3 regions of the Cronobacter condimenti 1330 genome follow, and region 2 is predicted to be linked to each of the others. Evidence: predicted binding sites of a transcription regulator. Region 2 holds the regulator's gene; each other region holds the start of a gene.
What was found. Region 2 encodes PhoB, which activates phosphate uptake and scavenging genes when phosphate is short. Its sites were predicted from a motif close to CTGTCATAAAACTGNCNNAT; they were not measured.
Positions count from the first base shown of each region.

Region 1 (4,666 bases), 430 kb from region 2:
GCCGAAGGAGATGAAGTGCTGAAGGTGTTCTCCGCGCAGCTTCGCCAGCATCTGGGCCCAAAAGATATCGCAGGCCGGCTTGGCGGTGATGAGTTCGCCGTCATGCTGACCCGCGAGAGCGACACGCAGCCGTTTCTTAATAAGCTGCGCGAGAGCCTCGATGTGCATAACGAGCGCGCCGGAAAGCCTTACAACATCAATTACTCTTACGGGTTGCTTAACCGCGATGCGGGGGATTTCGGCTCGCTGCTGGAGATGATCAAAGAGAGTGATAACGTCATGTATTCCGCGAAGCGCAGAAAGCGGCTCGATTAACAACGAGCGGGATCACCCGCTCGTCTTAACGACTTTAATCGACACCATCCCGATGCCAAGACGGCGCGGCGCATGACCGAGAATATTGCCCTCGTTAGTCGCCTGCGGTGCGGGCGGCACAATCACCAGCGTGTTGCTGCGTTGTGGATTGTCGAAATACAGCGTGGTGGTGGAAACCTCGTTGCCGAGCGTGAGCGTCTGCTCGCTGTTACCCACCTTCACCGGCACCGGTTTTCCAGCGTTCGGCCCAAACGCTTTCGCGGTGATGACTAGCGCGAATTGCTCTGGCAGCGGCTGGTTGTATTCGATTTTCACTTCTTCGCCGAGTTGCGCGTTAGACCAGCGTCCCCAGGACTCCGGGCGTGAAATGCCGGAGAACTGTTTAACCTCTTCCGGCGCGCCCGCCACGTTGAAAATAAAGCTGTCGGCCTGATAGCGGATATCGTTGTCCATCACCTTGAGTGTCTCGACGTTGCGCTGGTAACGCGCGGTGTCGATGACCGTATCGCGAAACGCCGCTTTGCCCTGCCAGGTGGCTTTATCTACCCGCTGTACGCGTTGTTCGCCGCCAAGCTGCCCCTGCGAGACGCAGTAGTCGGTGGAGAGCGCCAGCGCGGGCGCCCACAGCCGCGCCATTTTGTAGCAGTTGTCCACCCAGATGAAATTATCGCGCGGGGCGAAATCTGCCAGCTGGAAGCGTAGCGGGGCGGAATATTCGCTCTCCGGCAGCGGCTCGATGCGTTTATCTGACACGCGCAGCAGAAGCGGCAGGCGGAAATGGCTGCCAGAAAAGGCGATGGTCTGTTTATGCGTGTCTATGGTGAAATCGTTAATTTCTGACGGGAATTTCCACAGATTAATAATATCCGGCTTCCAGGCGAGCACTTTCGATTTCATGTTCAGGAAGACGGTCGAGAGCGACTGGCCTGAAAGGCTACTGCGGCCAAGCCCCAGATAGTTATCGCCGCCGAGAATATCGAGTACCGTCGCGCCGTTATCCATGGTGTTGCGTTTCACCGTGACCACATCCTGCTGCGGCTGGTCGCCACGCAAAACAAAGAACAGATTATTTCTGTCCTGTTTACTGAGGTATTTATATGCGGTGTTGTTCATCGCTAGATGATCGGACGAAACGACAATGACGGTGTTCTTGAAATAAGGCGAGGCTTTGATTTTATTTATCAGCGCCGCGACATGTTCCTGACTGCAACTGACCGCGCTGAAAGACTGGTTCGGCTTGCCGTCAAAGGCGTAGCTTTTACGCTTGCAGGTGCGCGATACGAAGCCGTCCGGGTGGTGCGTGTCTACTGTTAGCGTAAAGAGAGAAAAGCGTTTGCCCGATTGAGACAGTTCTTCATATTTTTTCCAGACCTCATCGAGCACGGTGTCGTCGTAAAAACCCCAGTCGTTGCGATATGCCGGATCTTTCACGACACCCTTTAGTTCTTCGGCGCCATAGAGATGGTCGAAACCGTGTGATTTCAAAAACACATCTTTCCCGGCGAAGCGCAGGTTTGCGCCCTGAATGAAATAGTTTTCATAGCCGGAGTTTTTCAGGATATCGCCGAGGCAAACATTCTGCGGGAAGAAGCTCGACATGGAGGCCGACGCGTTACCCTCAAACGGCGCGAAGAGGGGAATACCGCACTGGGAGGCAACCATGCCCGCGATCGTGTAGTCGGTGCCGGGAAGCTGCGCGGTATGGCTGAAATCAATCCCTTCATTTTTCAGCGCGCCCAGATCGGGAGTTAGATCAGGGAAGGCCTGATCGTCAAAATAGGTGCGCTCCAGGCTTTCGCCGTAGATATAGACCAGATTGAGCTGCGGGTTGTCGATACGCTTTTGCGGCTCTTTATAGTAGGCCGCGAAATCCGGGTCGCCCTCGCCGGTCTGGGATTTGACCAGTTCGGTTATCTGGCGAAACGCCGGGCTTGCATCTACCGAGGCGAGCGCCAACAGCAGGGCGGCAAAGCTGTAACCGAAGTGGTAGGGAAGATGGCGACGACGGCGCAAGATCCAGGTTAACACCCCAAAGACTGCCAGCAGCGCAGCGACCAGCCCGACGCCGGGCAGAATGTATTTGCTGATACCCGCGCCGGTAAGGCTGCTGGTGAGTGTGTACAGCACCGCGTCGTTGATGCCATCGCCCGTAAAATAGTTACTGGCAAGCAGCGTCAAATTCAGGATAACGAACAGCCCTAACACCACCAGGGTTGCGATAAACCACCAGGTGTTACGACCTGCCTTGAAGGCGTAAATCGCCACGGAGGCGATAAAGAGAAGTACGGAAAGCCACTCTGACAACACTACATCCTCGCAGCGAAGGCGCCAGGCCCGTTGGGGTTAAATCACTTTTTTAGAGTAGGAATATAACTTTACTGTCACATTCCTACAATTTTAGCGTCATCTTAATGTGGAGCAGTTCAGATAAGGTTTAGAAATACGATTTTTTGAACCGTGTCTCATCGCCTGTGGCGCGGGATGCCGTTGTGCAAAACGTAAATTGGGATGTTTATTAATGGACAGTTACCGGAAGCAGTAAAAAGCAGCTTCTTTTATGAAAATTTTATTACAAAGCAGATTTCACTAAAGAACGCTGAAATAAAAGCGGGACGGGAGAATGACAGATAGGGGGCGCGATAAAACGCCCCGCTGAACAGGACGAGAATTAATACTCTTTACCGGTGACGCGGCTGCGGTAGCTGTCCCAGTTGAAGTTGACCCACAGGCTGTTGCCAAGGCGCATACGGTCCATTACGCGCTCGCCAAGCAGTTTGGTCATCTCTTCCATGTTCTGGTTGGTCAGCATCCCGGTCGGGCGCTTAGAGGATGAACGGCGATCCACAAGCTGGTTGATGATCACTTTTTCATAGCGTGATTCGCTCTGCATGCCGATCTCGTCGATCACCAGCAGATCGACGCTGCTCAGATCTTTAAGCAGCTGTTCTTCGCTGGTTTCCCGACTGCCGAAGGTGTCTTTCATCGCAGACATAATATCGGCAACGGTAATGATCATGACCGATTTTCCGCGCAGCAGAAGCTCATTGCAGATGGCGGCGGCCAGGTGGTTTTTCCCGGTGCCGGGTTTACCGGCAAAGACGAAACTCGCAATGTTGCCGTCAAAGCCTTCGACGTACTGACGCGCTTTGTTCAGGGCGTTCATCTGGCCTTCGTTTTCGACGCGGTAGTTATCAAAAGAACAGTTCTGGTGCAGCGGGCGAATACCGGAGCGGTTAAAGGTGCGCTGCATTTTCATCGCGCGGTTTTCACGCTCAATCGCCTCCGAGCGAAGACGCCCCTGTTCCTGTTGCCAGGCGAGCAGCTCTTCGCCGGTTTTAAACGCAGGCTTGACGTCAGGCGGCATGAGCCGCTTCAGGCGCAACATCAGGTCAGTGACGTTTTTCATGTTTACCCTCGAAATCCGTCAGGAATATGATCGTCCGGCTGTGCGATGGCGTTGACGTCGCGTCGTGCCGAAGACGTAAAGGTGGCGCGGTTCATCTGAATGCTGCGCGCAAGCTTCTGTTGCCACTGGATATGGTGGAACACTTTCCCTTCCGCTTGCCAGTAAGCGACGAAAGAGGCCAGCTCTTCGCTCGTGACCGGCTGGGCAAGGGGAATGCCCCACAGCGCGGCCATGCGCTGAAACTCCGGATCGGGCTGCCATCCTGGGTACATGGCGAATTTCCCCATCGGCACCGGAACGGGCTGCGCGGCATCATTCCCTTCTTCAAAAAATTGCGCTTCCAGCGCGACATCGGAGCGGGGAGCGGCGAGCTGTTTTTCCAGCGCCAGCAGTTCCGCCATGCGCGCCGGCGTGACGGCATAAAATGCGGGCGCATTGTTATCAAACACCGCCACGGCCCCTCGTTCAGCATGCGCCAGCGCGCTGCCGGGATTGCGCCGGAAGGCGTCAATATCAACGACATCAGGGGTCAGGATTCTGGAAGACATAAAACGTTCTCGATCAAAGCGTTATCAGACACTGGACAATAATTAGCCAGCAGAGGCGATAATTCCTTCATAGTAGCATAGTCAGCGGCGGGGTTTGAGCTTATTGGCGTGGTGAATAACAGGCAAAAAAAAGCGCGCCATAACATCTGGCGCGCTTCGCGTCCCCTGGTGAGGGCAGTTTCGTTTTTATTTTAAGCTTCCCCGTTAGCGGGGATAGCGTCAGGCAATGATATTCAGCGTAACGTCGATGTTGCCGCGGGTCGCATTGGAGTACGGGCAAACGATATGTGCCGCATCGACCAGTTTCTGCGCTTCAGATTCGTCCATCCCCGGCAGGTGAATGTTCAGCGTGGCTTCGATACCGAAGCCGGTCGGCAGCGGGCCGATGCCCACTTCG
Region 1 covers NZ_CP012264.1:642,090-646,755, forward strand. The annotation lists gene AFK62_RS02980 (sensor domain-containing diguanylate cyclase) at 1-315, shown strand, start outside; gene opgB (phosphatidylglycerol--membrane-oligosaccharide glycerophosphotransferase) at 328-2,619, opposite strand; gene dnaC (DNA replication protein DnaC) at 2,984-3,721, opposite strand; gene dnaT (primosomal protein DnaT) at 3,724-4,269, opposite strand; gene AFK62_RS03000 (organic hydroperoxide resistance protein) at 4,489-4,666, opposite strand, start outside.
Region 1: a site for PhoB is predicted at 2,871-2,890, ahead of opgB (phosphatidylglycerol--membrane-oligosaccharide glycerophosphotransferase). Genes of this name have one in related genera too.

Region 2 (4,666 bases):
GCTGCTGATGTAACTGACGCTGCTGCGCCAGCAGGGTTTTCTCTTCGTCAGTGAGTGCCTGCAAACCTGTCGCGAGGCTTTCGCGCTGCGTCTCATCCAGTAGCGTAACGCCCTGCGCCTGGGATTCGAGTTTCTCAAGCGCGCTGCGGGCCTCTTTATGTTGCTCGAAAATCCGCGCGGAAACCTGACCGTAGATTTCCGTGCCGGTCAGTTCTTCCAGCAGCTCGGCGCGCGCTTTGGCTTCGGCGTTCAGAAAGGCGGCGAACTGGCCCTGTGAGAGCATCATTGAACGGGTGAAGCGGTCGTAATCAAGCCCGGTGAGCGCGGCAATTCTGTCGAGTTTGTCTTTGATTTTATCGGCGACGATTTTGCCATCTTCGCAGCGCGCCAGCTCCACGCGCGGCGCCTGTAAATTGCCGTCCGGCTGGCCGCGTGCGCGACTCTGGCTCCAGAAGGCGCGCCAGGCGACGCCTTTGACTTCAAATTCCACTTCCGCAAGGCATTCGGCGGTGTCGCGGGTCATGAGATCGTTCTGGCTTTGCGACAGCGCGTTCAGACGCGGCGTGCGGTGGTAGAGCGCAAGGCAGATAGCGTCCAGGAGCGTCGTTTTGCCCGCACCCGTAGGGCCGGTTATCGCAAACAGGCCATTGCTGGCGAACGGCTCGGCGGTAAAGTCGATTTTCCATTCGCCCTTGAGGGAGTTCAGGTTTTTCAGGCGCAAGGTTAAGATTTTCATGCCTCGTCCTCCTCGTGCAGGCTCTCCAGCGTGCGGGCGAAGAGCGTGCGCAGCTGCGCTTTTTCAGGCTCCTCCAGCGTTTCGAGCTCAAGCCGGCGTTCAAATACCTCTTCCACACCAAGCTCGCTGAGCGTCTCTGTGCTGAGCGTGCCGAGCGCGCGCTCGCGCATTTCACGGCTGCGGCGCAGCAGTACCACTTCCACCGGCAGGCTTTCGGTGAGCTGGCTTATCTCGCGGTGCATATCGTGAAGGAACTCGCCGGTGTCGATTTCGATATCGAGCCAGACTTTGGGGGCATCGGGCGCGTCACGCCACTGTTCAAGCTGCGCGGTGATGGACGCAAGGCTGCCTTTTAAGACCGCCAGCGGCTGGCTGACCGGCACCTGTAAGGTTGTCACCTCGCGCAGTTTGCCGTCAGCGAAGTCTACCAGGTAGACGCTTTTCTCTTTACCGGTTTCATCAAAACTCAGCGCGATGGGCGAGCCGCTGTAACGGATATGCTCGCAGCCCGCGACTTTCTGGGCTCGGTGGATGTGTCCCAGCGCGATGTAATCGGCGGGCGGAAAGCAGTCCGCCGGGAAGGCGTCGAGCGTGCCTATATAGATGTCGCGCACCGCGTCACTTTTGGTCACGCCTACCGTGGTAAGATGCCCGGTCGCGATAATCGGCAGGCGGCGGTCGCCGCGAAGCGCGCAGGCCGCGTCATAGCAGGCCTGGTAATGCTGGCTGATGGCCTCCAGCAACTGCTGCTGTTTTTCGCGTCCCGACTGACCGCCCAGGCTTCGCAGTACGTCGCGCGGGCGCAGAAAGGGAATAGGGCAAAGCACCGCGCCCGGCTCGCCGTCCCGGCGGTATAACAAGGTGGCCTGGGTTTCGGGCGTAAGCTGCGCGCTGGCTATCACCTGGGTGTTAAGGCAGGCGAGCAGCTCGCGAGATTCGTTGAGTGTCGCGACGGAATCGTGGTTGCCGCCCAGCACAATCAGCGGGCATTCCGCGCCCTGAAGACGCACCACAAAGCGATTATAGAGCTCGCGCGCGTAGCTTGGCGGCGCGCCGGTATCAAAGATGTCGCCCGCAACGATAATCGCGTCGACCTGATGCGCAATGGCCGTTTCCAGGAGCCAGTCGAGAAAAGCTTCATGCTCGGCGGCGCGGCTTTTGGCATAAAAATTTTGACCAAGATGCCAGTCTGAGGTATGCAGAATACGCATGTGATGCCCTGTGGCGTAAAAGCGAGAAGGGGATTATAAACATCCGGTACGGCGGGTGTCCTGTTTCGTCGCGTCGCGCACGTTTTCTGCGTACGCTGACAGGTCATCTTACGGTCATCTTTTTCATAAATCTGTCATAAATCTGACGCATAATGGCGCCGCATTACATTCTGTTTACTTTATTTAACAGGGCTAATCATGGCGAGACGTATTCTGGTCGTTGAAGATGAAGCACCTATCCGCGAGATGGTGTGTTTTGTGCTGGAACAAAATGGCTTCCAGCCGGTGGAAGCGGAAGATTATGACAGTGCGGTGAATCAACTCAATGAGCCCTGGCCCGATCTGATTTTGCTGGACTGGATGCTGCCCGGCGGATCGGGGATCCAGTTTATTAAACATATCAAACGCGAAGCGCTGACCCGCGAAATCCCGGTTGTCATGTTGACCGCACGGGGTGAGGAAGAAGATCGTGTGCGTGGCCTTGAAACGGGCGCTGATGATTACATTACTAAACCGTTTTCCCCAAAAGAGCTGGTGGCGCGTATTAAAGCTGTCATGCGTCGTATCTCGCCGATGGCTGTAGATGAAGTCATTGAAATGCAGGGCCTAAGCCTTGACCCGTCATCGCACCGCGTGATGACCGGCGAAAATCCTCTCGATATGGGCCCCACCGAATTCAAACTGTTACACTTCTTTATGACGCACCCGGAGCGCGTGTATAGCCGTGAACAGCTGCTCAATCACGTCTGGGGCACCAATGTGTATGTGGAAGATCGCACCGTGGATGTGCATATCCGCCGCCTGCGTAAGGCGCTGGAGCTGAGTGGTCATGACAGAATGGTTCAAACGGTGCGCGGTACGGGTTATCGGTTCTCAACCCGTTTTTAAACCCAAAACAGGAGTGTGACGCGTGCTGGAAAGGCTGTCATGGAAAAGACTGGTGCTGGAGCTGTTGCTTTGTTGTATTCCGGCGCTGGTACTCGGGGCGATATTCGGCTATCTGGCATGGTTTTTACTGGCGGCGGTGACCGGATTGCTTATCTGGCATTTCTGGAATCTGCTGCGGCTTTCCTGGTGGCTTTGGGTGGATCGCAGTATGACGCCGCCGCCAGGTAGCGGAAGCTGGGAGCCACTGCTCTACGGTCTTCACCAGATGCAGTTGCGCAATAAAAAGCGCCGTCGGGAACTTGGTAATTTAATTAAACGCTTTCGCAGCGGCGCGGAATCGCTGCCGGATGCCGTGGTGCTGACCACGGAAGAGGGCGCCATCTTCTGGTGTAACGGCCTTGCGCAACAGTTGCTCGGCCTGCGCTGGCCTGATGACAACGGTCAGAATATCTTAAACCTCCTGCGTTACCCGGAATTCACCCGTTATTTGCGCGGTCAGGAATTTAACCGCCCTCTGCACCTGGTGCTTAATAATGGGCGTCATCTGGAATTTCGCGTCATGCCTTACAGCGAAGAACAATTGCTGATGGTCGCGCGTGACATCACGCAGATGCACCAGCTCGAAGGGGCGCGGCGCAACTTTTTCGCAAACGTCAGCCATGAATTGCGCACGCCATTGACGGTGTTACAGGGCTATCTGGAGATGATGCATGAGCAGACGCTCGAAGGGGCGCTGCGTGAAAAAGCGCTGCATACCATGCGCGAGCAAACCTACCGGATGGAAGGGCTGGTAAAACAGTTACTGACGCTCTCGAAAATCGAGGCGGCGCCCGCGATGCAGCTTAATGAAACCATCGACGTGCCGATGATGCTGCGGGTGGTGGAGCGTGAAGCGCAGACGCTGAGCCAGCAAAAACAGACTTTCACCTTTGACGTCGATCCGGCGCTAAAAGTGCTCGGCAATGAAGAGCAGTTGCGCAGCGCGATTTCAAACCTCGTGTATAACGCCGTGAACCATACGCCTGCGGGTACGCACATCACGGTGCGCTGGGAACATGTGCCGGGCGGCGCGCGTTTTAGCGTGGCGGATACCGGGCCGGGCATCGCCGCGGAGCATATTCCGCGTCTGACTGAGCGCTTCTACCGGGTGGATAAAGCGCGTTCGCGACAGACCGGCGGCAGCGGGCTTGGTCTGGCGATTGTGAAGCATGCGCTGACGCATCACGATGCGCGTCTGGAGATAGAAAGCGAACCGGGCCGGGGCACGACCTTTTCGTTTGTTCTGCCGGAACGGTTAATCGCGCCCACGACCGCCAGAGCGCTTTCTGTGGTTTAAGCTGTAACGTCAACTTTCCAGGGCCAGCCATAAGCTGGCCTTATTTGTTTTTAATAGGGTATTCAGCGCTTTTTCCTCAATTGGTGCTTTTTTGCTCGCGCGAATCGCCGGAGGTTTTTTAAGAAATTAGATTTAATCACTGCCTTTAAACTTAGATCTGGCATAAAGGTCTGGTTTCAGGATCCCGTCTTGCCTTTAAACGTTATAAGCGTTTAAATTGCGCCCCTGCTATTGCCAGACCGACTGTTTTTGCGCGGTAAACCGAAAAACAATTCTTCGCCAGCGTAATCGGGAAGCATATCCCGCTGTCAGGCTCTGAAATGGCCGTGTTTTCGTCAGGTGACTGGCGGTAAAAAATTATTCAATTTCAACACCACATCCACAGGCAGTAAATCTTATGACCCATCAGTTAAAATCGCGCGACATTATCGCACTGGGGTTTATGACCTTTGCGTTATTCGTTGGCGCGGGCAATATCATTTTCCCACCCATGGT
Region 2 covers NZ_CP012264.1:1,068,932-1,073,597, forward strand. The annotation lists gene sbcC (exonuclease subunit SbcC) at 1-736, opposite strand, end outside; gene sbcD (exonuclease subunit SbcD) at 733-1,947, opposite strand; gene phoB (phosphate response regulator transcription factor PhoB) at 2,146-2,835, shown strand; gene phoR (phosphate regulon sensor histidine kinase PhoR) at 2,858-4,171, shown strand; gene brnQ (branched-chain amino acid transporter carrier protein BrnQ) at 4,569-4,666, shown strand, end outside.

Region 3 (4,666 bases), 1.1 Mb from region 2:
CAGCGCAGAGGTAATGCTGTTACCGGGCATATAGAGCGACGGGCTGTCGAGCTGGTAGGTGTTACCGATGATAAAGGTGACCGCCATGGTTTCGCCAAGTGCACGGCCAAGTCCGAGCATGACACCGCCAATCACACCATTTTTGGTGAACGGCAGAACGATGCGCCAGATAACTTCCCAGGTGGTGCAGCCAATGCCGTAGGCCGACTCTTTCATCATCACCGGGGTCTGTTCGAACACATCGCGCATAACGGCCGCGATGTAAGGGATTATCATGATGGCGAGAATCACACCCGCCGCCAGAATACCGATACCGAACGCCGGGCCGGAGAACAGCGCGCCGATAAACGGGATGGCAGAAAGGACGTTGCCGACCGGCTCCTGAAAATAGGTCGCGAACAGCGGGGCGAAGATAAACAGCCCCCACATGCCGTACACGATACTTGGAATGGCCGCCAGCAGTTCAATAGCGATACCCAGCGGGCGTTTCAGCCAGCCTGGCGCCAGTTCGGTCAGAAACAGTGCGATGCCGAAGCTCACGGGAACCGCGATCAGCAAAGCGATAAAGGAGGTCACCAGCGTGCCGTAAATGGGCACCAGCGCGCCAAAGTTTTCATTGGGCGCATCCCATTCCTTGTTCCAGAGGAAGGAAAAACCGAATTTTTCCATGCTCGGCCAGGAAGAGATGATAAGCGACACAATAATCCCGCCCAGCAGCAATAGCACAATCAGCGCAGCCAGTCGGACCAGCGCGCTGAAAATCATATCGCCCTTTTTACCTGGGGGGTTAAATACAGGCTTGGTGGCAGCCATATTTCACTCTTTAAGTTTGGGCCAGAAAGCGCGCATTTTATCGCGCTTCCTGGCTAACGTAATGCTATACCCTAAATAATTCGAGTTGCAGCAAGGCGGCAAGCTTGTGAAGCCCCAGGCGCACAGATTCACGATGTGACTGGGGTGAACAAGCGCAGCCAATACAGCTGCGGCTCGAAATATGACGGGTATTTAGTACAGTGCTTTACCGCTGCTGTCTTTCACGTTGGTTTTCCATGCGGCACGAACCTGCTCAACCACGCTGTCCGGCAGTGAGGCGTAATCCAGGTCGTTAGCCTGTTTCGCGCCTGACTTGTAGGCCCAGTCGAAGAACTTCAGCACTTCAGCACCCTGCTCAGGTTTCTTCTGCTCTTTGTGGACCAGAATGAACGTGGTGGAAGTGATAGGCCACGCCTCGTCACCTTTCTGGTTGGTCAGGTCCTGAGCGAAAGATTTGCTCCAGTCAGCGCCTTTGGCAGCATTCGCGAAGCTTTCTTCGGTCGGAGACACCGGTTTGCCGTCAGCAGAAACCAGTTTGGTGTAGGTCAGGTTGTTCTGTTTGGCGTATGCGTATTCCACGTAGCCGATAGAGCCTGGCAGACGCTGTACGAACGCAGCGATGCCGTCGTTGCCTTTACCGCCGAGGCCGGTTGGCCAGTTAACGGTAGAGCCGGAGCCGATTTTGGATTTCCACTCGTCGTTAACTTTCGCCAGATAGCTGGTGAAAACGAAGGATGTACCGGAACCGTCAGCACGACGCACCACGGCGATGTTCTGAGAAGGCAGTTTTTTGCCCGGGTTCAGTTTGGCAATCGCCTCGTCATCCCACTTTTTGATTTTGCCGAGGTAGATGTCGCCGAGGGTTTTGCCATCGAGCACCAGCTCGCCAGATTTGAAGCCCGGCAGGTTAACCGCCAGCACCACGCCGCCGATCACGGTCGGGAACTGGAAAAGACCTTCTTGCTGCAGTTTTTCGTCAGAAAGCGGTGCGTCAGAAGCACCAAAATCAACCGTGTTAGCAATGATTTGTTTCACGCCACCGGAGGAGCCGATACCCTGGTAGTTTACCTTGTTACCCGTTTCTTTCTGGTAGGTATCCGCCCATTTGGCATACACCGGCGCCGGGAATGTTGCGCCCGCGCCAGTCAGACTTGCTGCCGCGAAAGCGGAGAAAGCGCTCAGGTAAAAGGTCGCGGCGACAACAGTTGCGACGGTGGTACGCATAACTTTCATAATGTCTCCTGCTGGTGTTCGTAATTTATTGTTTCGTGGCTACGTTGAGCAAAATAGGACAGTTTGGTGACAGATAAATGTACGAATTATGACAGTTTTATGACAGCGCAGGACGCGTGAGTTTAACTTAAATAAAAAACATTAAATTCAACAAATTACGCTATTTTATGACACAGATATGAAAGAAAAATTTTCTTTTTATGACACGTTAAACGTAGCCTAAAACGGCAATTTGTCATAAATGCGGCCGCATTATCGGCTCCGCATTTCACGGTTTTTTCTTCGCTTTAACACACGTTTTTCTGAAGGGCGCTGAAGCGCTGTGGTATGGAAGCGGCGCATTTTTATAGCCAGGCACCAGTGGATAAGGTTAAACATTTCGCGACTGTTCATCAGCCGCCAGGCTATCCAGACCATCAGCGCGCCGCTGCCCCAGCATAGCCAGAACATCCAGGAAAGTGGCCAGCAAACAAGCCCAACCGCGAGCGCCGTCAGGTTTAAGATGAGATGGAAAAACCAACCGTACAGGAACAAAACCATCCCCGCGCGTCGACCTTTCTCAATCGCCACCGAAATGCCTACCAGCACGATAAGCCATGCTGCCCCGCCGATAACCCACAGGATGGAAAACGCCGGGCGTAGCGCCGCGATATTCAGCGCCGCGCTAAAAAACATCACGTATGCGCAGCCCACCAGTACATGATAAAACGACGAGGTGCCGATCAAGCGGGCTTTCGGCAGGTGATGACGCTGTGCCATTTTGAGCTTCAGCTGGTGCAGCCTGCGGTGGGCGATATCGTCATCCACCTCTGCGCTATAAGTGATGAGCTGATAAAAACGTGTGTCGGCGAGGCGTTGCATGAACGACATAACCCATCCGTTTCATAATGTTGTGAAAAAAAAGAGGCTGCCTCCCGGCAACCTCTTCAGAGCATAACACGTATGCAAATGGGTTATTCCACGGTGACGGACTTCGCCAGGTTACGCGGCTGGTCAACGTCGGTGCCTTTGATGAGCGCGACGTGGTAAGCCAGAAGCTGCAGCGGAACCGTGTAGAAGATTGGCGCGATAACGTCTTCAACATGCGGCATCGGGATGATGTTCATGTTGTCGCTGCTGCTGAAACCGGCGTCCTGGTCGGCGAAGACATACAACACGCCGCCACGGGCGCGAACTTCTTCGATGTTAGACTTCAGCTTCTCAAGCAGTTCGTTATTCGGCGCCACAACGATAACCGGCATATCGGCATCGATGAGTGCCAGCGGGCCGTGCTTGAGCTCGCCTGCCGCGTAAGCTTCGGCGTGAATGTAGGAGATCTCTTTGAGCTTCAGCGCGCCTTCCAGCGCAATCGGGTACTGATCGCCACGGCCCAGGAATAGCGCATGGTGCTTGTCGGAGAAATCTTCCGCCAGCGCTTCAATGCGTTTGTCCTGAGACAGCATCTGTTCAATACGGCTCGGCAGTGCCTGCAGACCATGAACAATATCGTGCTCAATGGCGGCGTCTGCGCCTTTCAGGCGGCTTAGCTTCGCCACCAGCATCAACAGCACGGTCAGTTGCGTGGTGAACGCTTTGGTCGACGCCACGCCGATTTCCGTCCCGGCTTTGGTCATCAGCGCGAGCGAGGACTCACGCACCAGCGAAGAGCCAGGCACGTTGCAGATAGCAAGCGAGCCGAGATAGCCCAGCTCTTTGGACAGACGCAGCGCCGCCAGGGTATCGGCGGTTTCGCCAGACTGCGACAACGTGATCATCAGGCTGTTGCGACGTACGGCGGATTTGCGGTAGCGGAATTCCGATGCGATTTCGACATCGCACGGCACGCCAGCCAGCGCTTCAAACCAGTAGCGGGAAACCATACCGGAGTTGTACGACGTGCCACACGCGACGATCTGAATGTGCTCAACCTGCGACAGCAGTTCATCAGCATTCGGGCCCAGCTCGCTTAAATCCACTTCGCCGTGGCTAATACGCCCGGCCAGGGTGTTTTTGATCGCGTTCGGCTGCTCGTAGATCTCTTTTTGCATGTAATGACGGTAGATGCCTTTGTCACCCGCGTCATACTGCACGTTGGATTCGATTTCCGGACGTGAAACCGTTTCGCCCTGAGTGTTGAAGAGCGCGACAGAGCGACGCGTCACTTCCGCGATATCGCCCTCTTCGAGGAAGATAAAGCGGCGGGTCACCGGCAGCAGCGCCAGCTGGTCAGAGGCGATAAAGTTTTCGCCCATGCCAAGGCCAATCACCAGCGGGCTGCCGGAACGGGCCGCCAGCAGGGTGCTCGGATCGCGATTGTCCATGATAACGGTGCCGTAAGCGCCGCGCAGCTGAGGAATAGCGCGCAGCACTGCCTCACGCAGCGTGCCGCCCTGATCCAGTTCCCAGTGAACGAGGTGCGCGATCACTTCGGTGTCGGTTTCAGTCACAAATTCGTAGCCGCGCGTTTTCAGCAGTTCGCGCAGCGGTTCGTGGTTTTCGATAATGCCGTTATGCACAACCACGATCGGCCCGGAGACATGCGGGTGCGCGTTGCCTTCAGAAGGCTCGCCGTGGGTCGCCCAGCGAGTATGTGCAATACCGGTGCCGCCGTGCAGCGGGTGCTCTTCCGCCGCCTGAACCA
Region 3 covers NZ_CP012264.1:12,496-17,161, reverse strand. The annotation lists gene pstC (phosphate ABC transporter permease PstC) at 1-813, opposite strand, end outside; gene pstS (phosphate ABC transporter substrate-binding protein PstS) at 1,006-2,046, opposite strand; gene AFK62_RS00070 (hypothetical protein) at 2,299-2,916, opposite strand; gene glmS (glutamine--fructose-6-phosphate transaminase (isomerizing)) at 3,000-4,666, opposite strand, start outside.
Region 3: a site for PhoB is predicted at 2,133-2,152, ahead of pstS (phosphate ABC transporter substrate-binding protein PstS). Genes of this name have one in related genera too.